DNA from 2 places in the Mycobacterium novum genome. Region 1 is predicted to be linked to the other one. Evidence: riboswitches for the same ligand, from Rfam matches in the RefSeq annotation. Region 1 holds a riboswitch; the other holds the start of a gene.
The links. A riboswitch is a leader RNA that binds a small molecule or an ion and turns the genes downstream of it on or off. The one in region 1 is predicted to bind cobalamin.
Positions count from the first base shown of each region.

Region 1 (7,257 bases):
TCCAGGTCACCGGCCGCCAAGAAGTCATGCACGGCGCACGCCTCGCGCTCCAGGGACCGACCGCCGAGCACCGCCCAGGTAGCCGACGCGGTGAACAGTAGCTGTGCCACCGGGCTTCGCGCCGCGCGCCCGCCCAGATACGCCAGCCCGGAAACACCGCCGACCAGCACCAGGACGTGGGCGATACCGCTCGCCCGGCTGTCGCCATACAACCGCCGCTCCACCGCCAGCGCACACGTCCCGAATCCGGCGACCGGGTGCAGCCGGCGCGGATCACCCCAGGCGCGGTCGGCGGTGTAGCCGAGCAGCAGCCCGAGCGCCCGGGCCGTCATCACCCCAGCACCTGATCCAGCGCGGTCAGCAACCGTTCGGTCAACTCCGGGGGGCGCACGGCGATCCGCACCCATGAATCATCCAAGCCGGGAAAAGTGTCGGCTCGTCGCACCGCGATACCGTTGTCGCGCAACGCCGCATGCACCCCGCGGCCGACCCGGGCCAGCACATAGGGCGCGACCCCGGCAACGAACGCCACCGCGCGCGCGGTCAGGCCCGCCGTCAACACCTCGCGCCACAATTCCAATTGCCGTGCCCGGCAGCTGCTCTCAGTCAAGGCTCGCTCATCGGAGCAGGACAGCATGGCCGCCAGCGCCGGCGCCGACACCGACCACGGGATCTGCAGGCGTGCCGCATCGGCGATCAACAACGCGTCGCCCACCAGATATCCGGCCCGAATCCCGGGGATCGACCAGTGTTTGGTCAGGCTGCGGCTGACCAGCAGCCCGGGAAGCTCTTCGCCGGCCAGGCTTTCCGGCTCGCCGGGCAGCGCGTCCAGGAACGCCTCGTCGACCAACACGACCCGGCCGGGCCGCAGCAGCCGACGCAACGCCGACGCCGGATGCAGCACCCCGGTGGGGTTGGTCGGATTGCCGACGACGACGAGGTCGGCCTCGGTGGGCACCTCTTCGGGATGCAGCGCGAAATCGTCCTCGGCGCGGCACAACACGGTGTGTACGGTGTGGCCGGCGGCGATCAGCGCGGCATGCGGCCCGGTGTACTGCGGGTGCACCATCACCGGGTGTCGCCACCGGCGCAGCCGGGCCACCAGGTCGAACGCCTCCGACGCCCCGGCGGTGGGCAGCACCTCGTCGGTGCGACGGCCGTGTCGGGCGGCCAGGGCGGCGCGGGCCGCCGACGCCTCGGGGTAGGCCACGGCGTCGTCCAGGGCGGCGTGCAGGGCGTCGTCGAGCCAGTCCGGGCGCGGCCCGGCGTACACGTTCACCGCGAAATCCAGCAACCCGGAACCGGTTTCGGTGTCCCCGTGATGATGCAGGTCTTTAGGGTCTGTGCCACCGAAGCCGTGCACCGCGTCGGCGAAACGTTGCGCCAACCGCGGATGCCCGGCCCAGTGGGTGTGCAGGTAGGACGCGTGCAGGCTCTGCCCGGCGATGCCGTCCGGGCCGTCGGGCAGCTGCCAGGCAGGCTCGACCGGGCGAGAGAAAACCACACCGGTGCGGTGGAATTCATGCCCGTTGATCGTCTCGCCGGCCCGCGCCAGCAGGTTGTCGGCGGGTGCGGTGGCGATCCGGTAGCCCAGCGAGAGCCGCGGCGTCATGGCTGCGGCACCCGGAACCGCCCCGACCCCGGCGACCTCGTCGACGCTGCGACACAGGTAGGCCAACCCGCCGCATTCGGCGACGGTCGGGACCCCCGCGGCCATCGCCGCCCGCAACGCAGCCAGCAGCGCGGTGTTGGCGGCCAACGGCCCGGCGTACACCTCCGGGAACCCGCCACCCAGGTAGATGCCCGCGGTTCGCGCCGGCAGACACGAATCGGTGAGCGGGTCGAAGCAGACCACCTCACAGCCCGCGGCACGCAGCAGTTCGAACGTTTCGGTGTAGCCGAACGTGAACGCCCGCCCGCCGGCGACGGCCACCACCGGGCGACCGGCCGACCCGGCGCGCACCTCAGCGGCCGGATTCCAGGCGGTGCCGGTCAGATCCGGTGCCAGCCGGGCGATCTGCGCTACCGCGTCGAGGTCGACGTGCTGCTCGATCAGCCCGGCCAGCCGGGCCGGCATCGCAGCGGATTCGTCGCGTTCGGAGGCCGGCACCAGCCCCAGATGCCGAGACGGCGTCGCCACGCCCGCATCGCGGGGCAGCACCCCGAGCACCGGAATACCGCTGGGGCGCAACGCGGCGACGACTTCGTCGGCGTGCCGGGCGCTGCCGGCCCGGTTGAGGATCACCCCGGCCACCCGCACCTGCGGGTCGAAACCGGCCAGACCCGCCACCACCGCCGCATGCGTGCGGGAAGCGTGCGAGATGTCGACCACCAGCAGCACCGGGGCCGTGGTCAACGCGGCGACGTGGGCGGTGGAGGCCTCACCGTCACCACCGAGTCGGCCGTCGAAGAGCCCCATCACGCCCTCGATCACCGCGATATCCGCGCCGGCCGCCCCGTGCAGCAGCAGCGGGACGATCCGCTCGGCGCCGACCAGCACCGGGTCGAGGTTGCGGGCCGGGCGTCCGGTGGCCAGCGCGTGATACCCCGGATCGATGTAATCCGGGCCGACCTTGTGTCCGCTGACGTGCAGGCCGCGCGCCGCCAGCGCCGCCATCACCCCGACCGCAACGGTGGTCTTGCCGTGCCCGGACGCGGGCGCGGCCACGACGACGCGGGGGAGCACTACCATTCGATGCCGCGCTGACCCTTCTGGCCGGCGTCCATCGGATGCTTGATCTTGGTCATCTCGGTGACCAGGTCGGCGATCTCGACCAGCCGGGGATGAGCGCGACGGCCGGTGATGACCACGTGTTGGTGACCCGGCCGATCGCGCAAGGTCGCCACCACGTCGTCGACGTCGACCCAACCCCAGTGGATCGGGTAGGTGAACTCGTCGAGCACGTACAGGTCGTGGGTCTGCTCGGCCAGCCGGCGTTTCACCTCGGTCCAGCCGGCCAGCGCGTCGCCGGCGTGATCCTCGGTGCTGCCGGCCTTGCGGCTCCACGACCAGCCCGAGCCCATCTTGTGCCACTGCACCGGGCCGCCCTCGCCGGTCTCGTCGTGCAGGGCGCCGAGCCGCTCCAGCACCGCCTGCTCACCGACGCGCCACTTGGCGGATTTCACGAACTGGAACACCCCGATCGCAAAGCCCTGGTTCCAGCCGCGCAGCGCCGTCCCGAACGCCGCGGTGGACTTGCCCTTGCCGTCGCCGGTGTGCACCATCAGCAGCGGCCGATTGCGGCGCTGCCGGGTGGTCAGGTTGTCATCGGGCACCGTCAACGGTTGTCCCTGCGGCATCAGGCGGCCCCCTTTCCAGTGACGTCACGAACAATGCCGCTGAGCGCCTCGGCACTGACCTGCGGCAGCGGCACGTAGTCGGCCCGCAGCTGCTCGGCCAGGGTGCGCGCCAACCCGAGCCGCATCCGGCCGCTCTCACAATCGACGACGACGGCGGAAAACCCATGTTCGGCAAGATGAGAAGCGGCCTGCCGCGACCGCTCGACCGGGTCGGCGCCGGCGGTGGCCCGGCCGTCGGTCAGCACCACCAGCAGCGGGCGTGACGCCGGGTCGCGCAGCCGTTCCCGGCGGATCACCTCACCGGCCTCGAGCAGTCCCTCGGCCAGCGGCGTGCGGCCACCGGCGGGCAGCTCGTCGAGGCGCACCGCGGCGATCTCCACCGACCCGGTCGCGGGCAGTGCCACTTGCGCTCCGGTGTCGCGGAACGTCACCACCGCCACCCGGTCCCGGCGGCGGTAGGCGTCGAGCAACAGCGACAGGATCGCGGTCTTGACGTGCCGCATCCGCTCGGCGGCGGCCATCGAGCCGGAGGTGTCCACGACGAACAGCACCAGGTTGGCCTCCCGGCCCTCCCGGACGGCGCGGCGAAGATCGGCGGCCTGCAGCAGCATCGGGCCGTCGACCCGGCCTCGGGCGCCCTGATGCGGGGCGGCGGCCCGCAGCGTCTCGAACAGGTGCAGGCCCCCGGCGGCGCCGACGGCGGTGGCACCCACGCGGCGCCCGGAACTGGTGCGGGCCCGGCTGCGCCGGCCGGCACGGCCGGAGCCGACCCCGTCGACGGTGAAAAGCCGTGCCCGGTAAGGGGAGTCAGCACCGACGGTCGAGGTGGCGCCGGGTTTTGCCGGCGCGGGCCCGCGCTGCTCGGGTTGCGCGGCGTTGCCGCCGTCCGGCGGACCGTCGGGCTCGGGGCCGTCGGGATCCGGGTCTGGCTCCGGGCCGGAATCCTGCGGCGGCAGCAGCTCGTCGAGCTCGGTTTCATCGAGCCCCGGGGCGTCAAATGGCTTGCGCCGGCGCCGATGCGGCAGGGCCAGCCGGGCGGCCACCCGCAGATCCTCGATGTTGACCGCGTCGCGCCCCTGCCAGGCGGCGTGCGCGACCGCGGTACGGGCACACACGATGTCGCCGCGCAGGCCGTCGACGTCGAACGCCGCACAGATCTCGCCGATTCGCACCAGCGCGGCGTCGGTGAGCTCCACCCGCGGCAGCAGTTCCTGAGCGTTGCGGATCCGGGCCCGCAGTCGCTCCTCGGCGTCGGCGTAGTCGCGGGCGAAGGCCTCGGGATCGGCGTCGAACGCCAGCCGCCGGCGGACCGCCTCGGCGCGCAGCGCCGGATCGCGCGGCGCGGACACCTCGACCGTCAGCCCGAATCGGTCGAGCAACTGCGGGCGCAGCTCGCCCTCCTCGGGGTTCATCGTCCCGACGATCACGAAACGCGCGGCGTGGCTGACCGAGACCCCGTCGCGTTCCACGGTCAGCCGGCCCATGGCGGCGGCGTCCAGCAACAGGTCCACCAGGTGGTCGGCGAGCAGATTGACCTCGTCGACGTAGAGGATGCCGCGGTTGGCACGCGCCAGCAGCCCGGGCTCGAACTCCACGGCGCCGGCCCCGAGCGCTCGTTCCAGATGGATGGAGCCGACCACCCGGTCCTCGGTGGCGCCGACCGGAAGCTCCACCAGCCGCACCGGGCGGGTCTGCACGGCGGCGTCGGCGGGGAACGGGCCGTCCGGGGAGAGCGGGTTCGGCTCTGCGGGATCGGAGGAGAACCGGTCGCCGGCCACCACGTCGATGGCGGGGAGCACCTGGGCCAGCGCCCGTACCAGCGTCGACTTGGCCGTGCCCTTCTCGCCGCGGATGAGAACCCCGCCGATGCCGGGGGAGATCGCGCTCAGCACGAGCGCCAAGGCCATGTCGTCGAGGCCGCCCGGAGCGTCCGGGTCGCCGCCGAGCACGGCAGGAAACGGGTACAGCTGTTGCATTTGAGGCTCCGCTCGTGATGCCGGTGTTGGCAACGCGAAGCCGGTATTCGGACTGACCGTGGCGCACCGGAATGCGCCGCGGAACACCGTAGCGGGCCTGTGTCGGACTCACACCGACTTCCCTGGCAGTTCGCGCCGATACCCTAACACCGTGCCCACCCAAGCCCATCACGTCACCGTTGTCGGGATCGGCGCCGACGGCTGGGACGGCCTGGGCGAACCGGCGCGCGCAGCGGTCGCGGCCGCCGACGTCGTGATCGGTGCGCCGCGCCAGCTGGATCTGCTGCCCCCCATCGACGGCCAGGAGCGGCAGGGCTGGCCCTCGCCGCTGCGGGCCGGACTCCCGGCGCTGCTCGACGGTCTGACCGGACGACGGGTGGTCGCGCTGGCCTCCGGGGATCCGCTGCTGTCCGGGGTGGGCGGCACGCTGATCGAGCTGCTCGGCGCCTCGCGGGTCAGCGTGATCCCGGCGGTCTCCTCGGTGACGCTGGCCCGGGCCGCGTTGGGCTGGCCGGCGGAGTCGGTCGCGGTCATCAGGGCAGGCGACGTGCACGCGGTGCTGCGCGAGCTGGCGCCGGGCCGGCGGGTGCTGGTGCTCTCCGCCGACGAGACGACGCCCGCCGGGCTCGCGGCGCTGCTGGTCGAGCACGGGTACGGGGCGAGCCGGATGACAGTGCTCGGTGACCTGGGCGGGCAGGCCGAATCCAGGTTGGACAGCACGGCGGCCAGCTACCCCGCATTTCAAGGCCAGGTGCCGCGGCTCAACATCGTCGCCGTCGAGCTCGACGGCCCGCTGCCGGCCGGTTGGACGGCCGGGCTACCCGATGATGCCTACGACCACGACGGGCAGCTCACCAAACGTGACCTGCGGGCCTCCGCGCTGGCGCGCCTGGCACCGGCGCCCGGACAGCTGCTGTGGGATGTCGGTGCGGGCGCCGGCTCGGTCGGCATCGAATGGATGCGCGCGCACCCGAGCTGCCGGGCCATCGCCGTCGAAGCCGATCAGACCAGGGCGCAACGGATCTCGGGCAACGCTCGCAAGCTCGGGGTACCCGCGCTACGCGTCGTGAACGGGCGTGCCCCGGCTGCGTTGGCCGACCTGCCCGCCCCGGACGCCGTCTTCATCGGCGGCGGACTGAGCCGGCCCGGCGTGCTCGACGTTTGCCTATCCGGACTGCGGCCGGGCGGGCGGCTGGTCGCCCACGCGGTGACCTTCGAAACCGAGACGCAGCTGGCGGCGGCCTACCGCGAGCACGGCGGCGAGCTGAGCCGCATCCAGGTCGAGCATGCCGAACCGCTGGGGACCTTCACCGGCTGGAAGCCGGCCCGGGCGGTCACCCAATGGGCGCTAACCGTGTCTGCTTGACGACGATGATCCGGCGAGCTTCTGCATCAGCTGGTCGGCAAGGTGTCGATGCGTGGTGTTCTGTGATGCAGCCAGTAGCCATCCTTCGCCGGTACGCACCGCGACACTGGTATTGACGCGGACGCCGCGACGATTGCGCTGCCTGCCTCTCTTCGTCACAGCCGCGTTTGCCCGGATGAGCGCCACGCTCGGCGTCAGAAACCTCAGGCCTGTGATCTCGGTGTGTAGTCGTGATCCGCGCAGCAGCTTCGCAAACAGCCGAGCGTATGCCGCAGCGATCGCTTCGCGTCCCTTGTAGTGCTGGCCCAGGAAGGTGACGTAGTCCGCGTCGCGGGTGAACACGGCAGCGTAAGCCTCGGGGTGAGCCCGGTCCGTTCTCCGCCATGGTCTGCCCCTTGCCGTATGCGTTGCCGAAGAACAGCGTGCCCGCCGAACGTGTAACCATTGCGGGTTTCGGCGTGATTTTTCGCAGTGGTCACACGTTCGGCGGATCAGTGTCTCCCCGGTCCCGCGCCGGGTCGTAGAGATGGCTCTCCCCGCCGCACGGATCGGGCCGATCGGCCACCGCGCGGCCGACCAGGATCACCGCGGCCGACCGCAGCCCCGCCGCCTCGA
Region 1 covers NZ_AP022562.1:3,111,728-3,118,984, forward strand. Annotated here, with positions in the region: gene cbiB (adenosylcobinamide-phosphate synthase CbiB) at 1-332, opposite strand, end outside; gene G6N19_RS14405 (cobyrinate a,c-diamide synthase) at 332-2,692, opposite strand; gene cobO (cob(I)yrinic acid a,c-diamide adenosyltransferase) at 2,686-3,300, opposite strand; gene G6N19_RS14415 (magnesium chelatase subunit D family protein) at 3,300-5,276, opposite strand; cobalamin riboswitch at 5,298-5,445, opposite strand; gene cbiE (precorrin-6y C5,15-methyltransferase (decarboxylating) subunit CbiE) at 5,428-6,642, shown strand; gene G6N19_RS14425 (SgcJ/EcaC family oxidoreductase) at 6,625-6,984, opposite strand; gene cobM (precorrin-4 C(11)-methyltransferase) at 7,118-7,257, opposite strand, start outside.

Region 2 (7,257 bases), 2.2 Mb from region 1:
TGCCGGACTCGTTGCCGAGTTGGCCGGGGAGGTGGTTGCCCTCGATGACCGCATCAAATCCACCGATGCCGACATCGAGGACCGATTTCGCCGCCATCCCGCCGCCGCAGTGATCACCAGCATGCCCGGCATGGGTTTCCGTCTCGGTGCGGAACTCCTCGCCGCCGTCGGCGATCCCGCCCTGATCGGCTCTGCCGACCAACTCGCCGCTTGGGCCGGGCTGGCGCCGGTATCCAAAGATTCCGGAAAGCGCACCGGACGACTGCACACCCCCAAGCGCTACAGCCGACGACTGCGCCGCGTCATGTACATGTCCGCACTCACCGCCATCCGCTGCGACCCCGGTTCCAAGGCCTACTACCAGCGCAAACGAGACGAAGGAAAACGGCCGATCCCCGCCACCATCTGCCTGGCGCGGCGCCGCACCAACGTCCTCTACGCACTCATCCGTGACAACCGCACCTGGCAACCCGATTCACCCCCGATCACCAAATCGGCGGCTTGACTTCTTCATTGAGAGTCCCTTCGTTTCCTCGCGCCACCGCCGCGGCGGCGTGTTCCAGATACGGCCAGGCGAGCGCGGGGGGCAGCCCGCCGCACAACGGCAACAGCGGCAGGCTGCGACCGGCCCGCAGCTGCGCGACTGCGTCATCCGCGGTGACGATGCGGTAGGGGCCCGATGTCTCCCGCAGTTCCGCCACGCTGGTGGCCCGCGAGATGCTGGCGATCGTCGCATCGCCGTGCCGGTAGGCGGCAGCGGTCATGGCATCGTGCAGCAGGTACGGACCCAGCTCATCCCAGGCCCGGTCCACGTCGTCGGTGACGAACACTGTCGTCGGCGCGTCCGCGTCGGGGAACTGGCACGCCCCGGGTTCGCGCCCGTGGGCGCGGCACTGTTCCTCGTAAAAATCTTTCAGGCCAGGAGGATTCGCCTGGGCGAGGAGTCCCAGCCCGTGACGGGCGGCTCGCCGCGCCGCTGCCCGGCTGGCGCCGGCGACCATGATGTGCGGTGCGCGGAGGCACGCCGGTGTCACGTGGATACGGCGGCCCTGGTGCTGCACCGGCTCGCCACGCAACAGCTGTAGCAGTAATGCCAGCTTCTCGTCGGCGACCCGGCCGCGCGCACGGCTGTCGATGCCGAAGTGCTGATATTCCTCGGCGCGGTGACCGATCCCGAACGCGTAGGCGACGCGGCCGTTGCTGATGATGTCGAGCACGCTGATGTCCTCGGCCAGCCGGACCGGATCCCAGAACGGGAGGATCACCGCCGCGAGCATGATCGTCAACGTCTCGGTCCGGGCGGCGATCGCCGCGGCCAGCAGCGGCGGCGACGGCAGGTGGCCATCCTCGGTGCCATGGTGCTCGGACAGCACCGCGGCGATCGCACCGCGGGTCTCGGCCCAGGCACACATCTCGACGGCCGCGGCGTAGAGCTCGTTGCGCGGCGCGCCGGATGCGGGTGCCCGCATGTCGAAGCGAAGGGTGAACATCTCGCAGCAGCACTCCTTCGGGATCCGCCCGACTATAACCTAATATTTGTTCCTCGGCGGTGTGGTGGTCGCATCCCACACACCCATGACGGCCAACAGGTACGGTCGGAGGCATGGCACGCGTCGTGATCTTCGGCGGCCACGGCAAGGTCGCCCTGCTGCTCAGCCCGATCCTGTCCGAACGCGGCGATCAGGTGACATCGGTGTTCCGCAACCCCGACCACAGCGAGGAAGTGGCAGTGACCGGCGCGGTTCCCGTGGTCGCAGACATCGAACAACTCGACACCGACGCCCTGGCGAAACTGGTGACGGGCCACGACGCGGTGGTGTTCTCCGCCGGCGCCGGCGGCGGCAACCCCGCCCGGACCTACGCGGTGGACCGCGACGGCGCGATCCGGGTGATCGACGCCGCCGGGCAGGCCGGGGTGCGCCGATTCGTGATGGTGTCCTATTTCGGCGCCGGCCCCGGGCACGGCGTGGCCGAGGACGATGGGTTCTTCCCGTACGCGCAAGCCAAGGCCGCCGCCGATGCTCACCTGCGAGCAAGCGACCTGGACTGGACGGTGCTCGGCCCGAGTCGGCTCACCCTCGAACCGGCCACCGGTCGCATCCAGACAGCCGCGGCAGCCGACAACGCAGCCAAGGGAACGGTGTCGCGAGCCAACGTCGCACAGGTGATCGCGGCCTGCCTGATCGAGCCGTCGACGAGACGCCGCACCATCGAGTTCAACGATGGCGAGACCCCCATCCTGGAGGCCCTGCAAGCCGGTTGACCAGGTAGTCTTGGCCACGCAACTGGTTTGCCGGTACCGCCGCAAGGTGGTGTCGACATCGAGCACAACGTGGGTTTTCCGCGGTGTGCGAGAGGGAACCCGGTGAGAATCCGGGACTGTCCCGCAGCGGTATGCAGGAACGACCGCCGTCAACAGCACTGGTCACAGCACGCGACTGGGAAGCGACGGCCACTAGGAGCACCGTCGGTGCGCGCCTGCGAGTCCGAAGACCTGCCTGTTGTGCCGGGTGCGCCGCGCCCGGCGGATCACCGCCTCGCGGAATGGGCGTCTGGTTTTTGAGGGTTATAGTGCATTAAATGTGCACGGGACCGGATTGGCTGGACGACCGCCGGCGGTGACCCACCCTCCGATTGAAGGATCAGATCGTGACCGCTCAACCTTTTACCTCCACCATTCTCGGCTCACCGCGGATCGGTCCGCGCCGCGAGCTCAAGCGCGCCACCGAGAGCTACTGGGCCGGCCGGATCGGACAGGATGAACTGCGGAACGTCGCAGCCGGCCTGCGCCGTGACGGCTGGGCGCAGCTGGCCGAAGCCGGCCTGGACTCGATACCGGTGAATACCTTCTCCTACTACGACCAGATGCTCGACACCGCGGTGCTGCTCGGCGCGCTGCCGGCTCGGGTCGCCGGGGTGGCCGACGAGCTGGACCGCTACTTCGCCGCGGCCCGGGGCAATGCCGAGATCGCCCCGCTGGAGATGACGAAGTGGTTCGACACCAACTATCACTACATCGTCCCGGAGATCGGCCCGGACACCACGTTCGCACTCAACCCGACCAAGGTGCTCGCCGAGCTGGCCGAGGCCAAGGAGCAGGGCTTCGGCGGCAACGTGGCCCGGCCGGTGATCATCGGACCCGTCACGTTCCTGCTGCTGAGCAAGGCCGTCGACGGAGCACCGGCGCCGATCTTCCGCCTCGACGAGCTGACCGACGTCTACGCCGAACTGTTGGGCAAGCTGGCCGACGCCGGGGCCGAGTGGGTGCAGATCGACGAACCGGTGCTGGTGACCGACGTCGCCGCCGACGCCCCCGCCCTGGCCGAGCAGGTCTACGCCCGGCTGGGTGGCCTGGGTAAGCGGCCGGCGATCTTCGTCGCGACCTACTTCGGTGACCCGGGCGCGGCCCTGTCGGCGCTCGCGCGCACCCCCGTCGAGGCGATCGGTGTCGATCTGGTCTACGGCCCGAACACCAAAATCGCGTCGGTGCCGGAGTTGGCCTCCAAGGCGCTGGTCGCCGGTGTGGTCGACGGCCGCAACATCTGGCGCACCGACCTGCAGGCCGCGCTGGCCAAGCTGGCGTCGCTGCTGGGTAGTGCCGGGGCGGTCGCTGTGTCAACATCCTGTTCGACGCTGCACGTGCCCTACACGCTCGACGGTGAGACCGGGCTCGACGATGCGCTGCGCAGCTGGCTGGCGTTCGGCGCGGAGAAGGTGGGCGAGGTGGCCACCCTGGCGCGCGCGCTGCGTGAGGGCCGCGACGCCATTGACGACGAGATCGCCGCGTCCAACGCCGCCGTCGCCTCCCGCAAGTCCGATCCGCGGCTGAACAACGCCGACGTCCGCGGCCGGATCGCGACGGTCGCCGGCGCGCACCGCGGCAGCGCCGAGGCGCGCCGCGCCGCGCAGGCCGAACGGCTGCACCTGCCGCCGCTGCCCACCACCACCATCGGGTCGTTCCCGCAGACCGTCGACATCCGCAAGGCCCGGGCCGCGCTGGCCGCCGGCGAGATCGACCAAGCGGAGTACACCCGCCGGATGAAGGCCGAGATCGCCGCCGTGATCAAGCTGCAGGAGGACCTCGGCTTGGACGTGCTGGTGCACGGTGAGCCGGAGCGCAATGACATGGTGCAGTACTTCGCCGAACAGTTGGAGGGGTTCTTCGCCACCGCCAACGGCTGGGTGCAGTCCTACGGCAGCCGGTGCGTGCGTCCGCCCGTGCTGTTCGGTGACGTCTCCCGGCCGCACCCGATGACCACTGAGTGGGCCACCTATGCCCAGTCGCTGACCGACAAGCCGGTCAAGGGCATGCTCACCGGTCCGGTGACCATCCTGGCGTGGTCGTTCGTCCGCGACGACCAGCCGCTGGCCGACACCGCCAACCAGGTGGCGCTGGCGATTCGCGACGAGACGGTGGACCTGGAGTCCGCCGGCATCGCGGTGATCCAGGTCGACGAGCCGGCGCTGCGGGAGCTGCTGCCGCTGCGCAAGGCCGACCAGGAGGCCTACCTGACGTGGGCGGTCGGCGCGTTCCGGCTGTCGACGTCGGGGGTGTCGGATGCGACCCAGATCCACACCCACCTGTGCTACTCGGAGTTCGGCGAGGTGATCGGGGCCATCGCCGACCTGGATGCCGACGTCACCTCGATCGAGGCGGCCCGCTCGCACATGGAGGTGCTCGACGACCTCAATGCGATCGGGTTCTCCAACGGGGTGGGGCCGGGCGTCTACGACATCCACTCCCCGCGGGTGCCGTCCAGCGATGAGATGGCCACCTCATTGCGGGAAGCGCTTGACGCCGTTCCGGCGCAGCGCCTGTGGGTGAACCCGGACTGCGGCCTCAAGACCCGCAAGACCGACGAGGTGACCGCCTCGCTGGCCAACATGGTCAAGGCGGCCGAGACGGCCCGAGCGGCCGGCGCCGGCGTCTAGCCGCGCGAGCAGTCGCGAACGCCCCCATTTTGGCGTCGAAATGGGGGCTTTCGCGTCTGCTGGGCGGGGGGAACTAGCCTCAGGGCATGGACTTCACCACGATCCGCCACGAGGTCACCGACGGCATCCTCACCGTCTACCTGGACCGCCCGGACCACCTCAACGCGTTCACCGTCGAGATGGCCGACGAGCTGGAGCGCACCTTCGTCGAAGTCAACGACGACGACGCGGTCCGCGCGGTGATCGTCACCGGGTCGGGACGCGCGTTCTGCGCGGGGATGGACCTGTCGGGTTCCGGCAACGTGTTCGGCCTCGACGAGACCAAGTCCCCGACGCTGGCCGACATGGCCGACCTCAACGACCCGGAGCTGGCCCGGGTACGCGACACCGGCGGGCAGGTCACGCTGGCGATCTATAACTGCCGCAAGCCGGTGATCGCCGCGGTCAACGGGCCCGCGGTCGGGATCGGCGCCACCATGATGCTGGCGATGGACGCGCGACTGTTCTCCACCAAAGCGCGGTTCGGTCTGGTGTTCGGCAAGCTGGGCATCACCCCGGAGGCATGTTCGACGTGGTTCCTGCCCCGGATCGTCGGGATGCCAACGGCATTGGATCTGCTGTATCGGGCCGACATCCTCGATGCCGACGCGGCACGGGCATGCGGGATCGCCCGCTCGCTGCACGAACCGGACGCATTGCTCAGCGACGCCCGCGCGTTGGCCGACTCGTGGACCAGGGGCCGCTCCCCGGTGTCGTTCGCGTTGATACGGCAGATGCTCTACCGCAACTCCGCGCAGCCGGACCCGTATGCGGCCCACCGGGTGGACTCGCTGGCGATGTTCTACACCAGCATCGGCGACGGCGCCGACGGAGTGCGCGCCTTCCTGGAGAAGCGCGACCCGCAGTTCACCTCTCGGGCCTCGGCGATGCCGCAGTTCTACGATGAGTGGGTGCGCGAGCGGTAACCGGTGCCGCCGGCCGGCTGAAATCGACTGAGTTCACCCATATTTCAAGTGGGGTCTCGACTGCGTTCAGCCGCAGGCCGCTAAGCGTGGCTAGCTTCGGTGGCGAAGGGGAGTAGTTCCTAACCGCCGCCAGGCGGATGTGAATGGTCGTCAGTACGGCGGGCCACCCCGCCCGGTCATTCAGCGGGCCTATCACTTTCCGTGAGCGAGACCTTCGGACGATGAACCGTGTCGACCGAGAGTTTCGCCGGGTTCCATGGGCACCTTCGGTCGCCGAACGAAGGAGACCGATGCCCCCCTCGATAGCCGCTCTCATCGATGACACCGAACCGGAACTGGATTCGTTGTACGACGCGCTTGCCGCGGTCGAGAGCCATCCGCCCGACGACGAGCACGACGCGGTAGCCGAGGGTGACCGACCTCGCTCCGCGCCCGCTCCCGGCGACGGCTTGTTGGCCGTCAGCACCGCCGCGATGGCCGGTGTCGCCGCCGTCGGCCTGGGCATCTCGCTGGCCGGCCGCGTGCTGCGGTTCCCCCGGCTGCCGGCCAGTGTCCAAGGCGCCGTGGTCGCCCTGGACCATCAGCCGCGGCTGCGCCGACTGCTCGAGGAACGAATCGGCAAGCGTGCGACCGACACTGCGTTGGGGTTGGCATCCACCACCGCCAATGCGCTCGCCCTGGCACCGTCGATGCTGGCAGTGGACCTGGCGATCAACACTCTCAAAGCCGCCGAAACCCGCGCCGTGGCACGGGCGTGGTCGCGACGCGAACCGGCGTTGGCCGACATGGCCGCGCAGCCGGCCGTCGCGCCGCAGGCGCGCACGGTACCGCCGCCGGCCGGGCCCGTCGAACGACACCTGGAGCGCGGCACCTGGATTCAGGCGTTCGGTGCCGCGGTGGTCGGCGCCGTCAGCCGCGATCCGAACCTGGCCGGCACCGCAGCGTTGGTGGCCGTGCCGAAGGCCGCCCGCGCCACCCTGGAATCGTTCGCGGCGACGTTGGGCCGGGGCCTGGCCGACAAGAACGAGGCGCTGCAGCTGCGCCCGGACGGCTTGCGCCGACTGGACCGGGTCGATGTGGTGATCCTCGACCCGCGGGTGCTGCGCAGCGACGAACTGCGCCTGGTACGGCTTCGCGGGGCCGGCGAGAAGGATCTGGCCGCCTGGGAGCGCGCCCAGGCGATGTTGACAAACGACGCCCTGCGGGCCGGATGGCACGCGGTGCCCGACGGGCGCCGCCGCAATGGGCGGCCCCGCACCGAAGCTTTTTTCGCGCTGGCGCATCATCCACTGGCAGCCGCGACGCTCGCGGAGACCCAGCGGGCCGAGGTGCAGGTCGTGTCCATCGATGACCCCGACGG
Region 2 covers NZ_AP022562.1:818,563-825,819, forward strand. Annotated here, with positions in the region: gene G6N19_RS03710 (IS110 family RNA-guided transposase) at 1-505, shown strand, start outside; gene G6N19_RS03715 (LLM class flavin-dependent oxidoreductase) at 486-1,490, opposite strand; gene G6N19_RS03720 (SDR family oxidoreductase) at 1,604-2,263, shown strand; cobalamin riboswitch at 2,318-2,514, shown strand; gene metE (5-methyltetrahydropteroyltriglutamate--homocysteine S-methyltransferase) at 2,650-4,932, shown strand; gene G6N19_RS03730 (crotonase/enoyl-CoA hydratase family protein) at 5,019-5,897, shown strand; gene G6N19_RS03735 (cation-translocating P-type ATPase) at 6,188-7,257, shown strand, end outside.
Region 2: another riboswitch for cobalamin. It lies ahead of metE (5-methyltetrahydropteroyltriglutamate--homocysteine S-methyltransferase); the one in region 1 lies ahead of G6N19_RS14415 (magnesium chelatase subunit D family protein).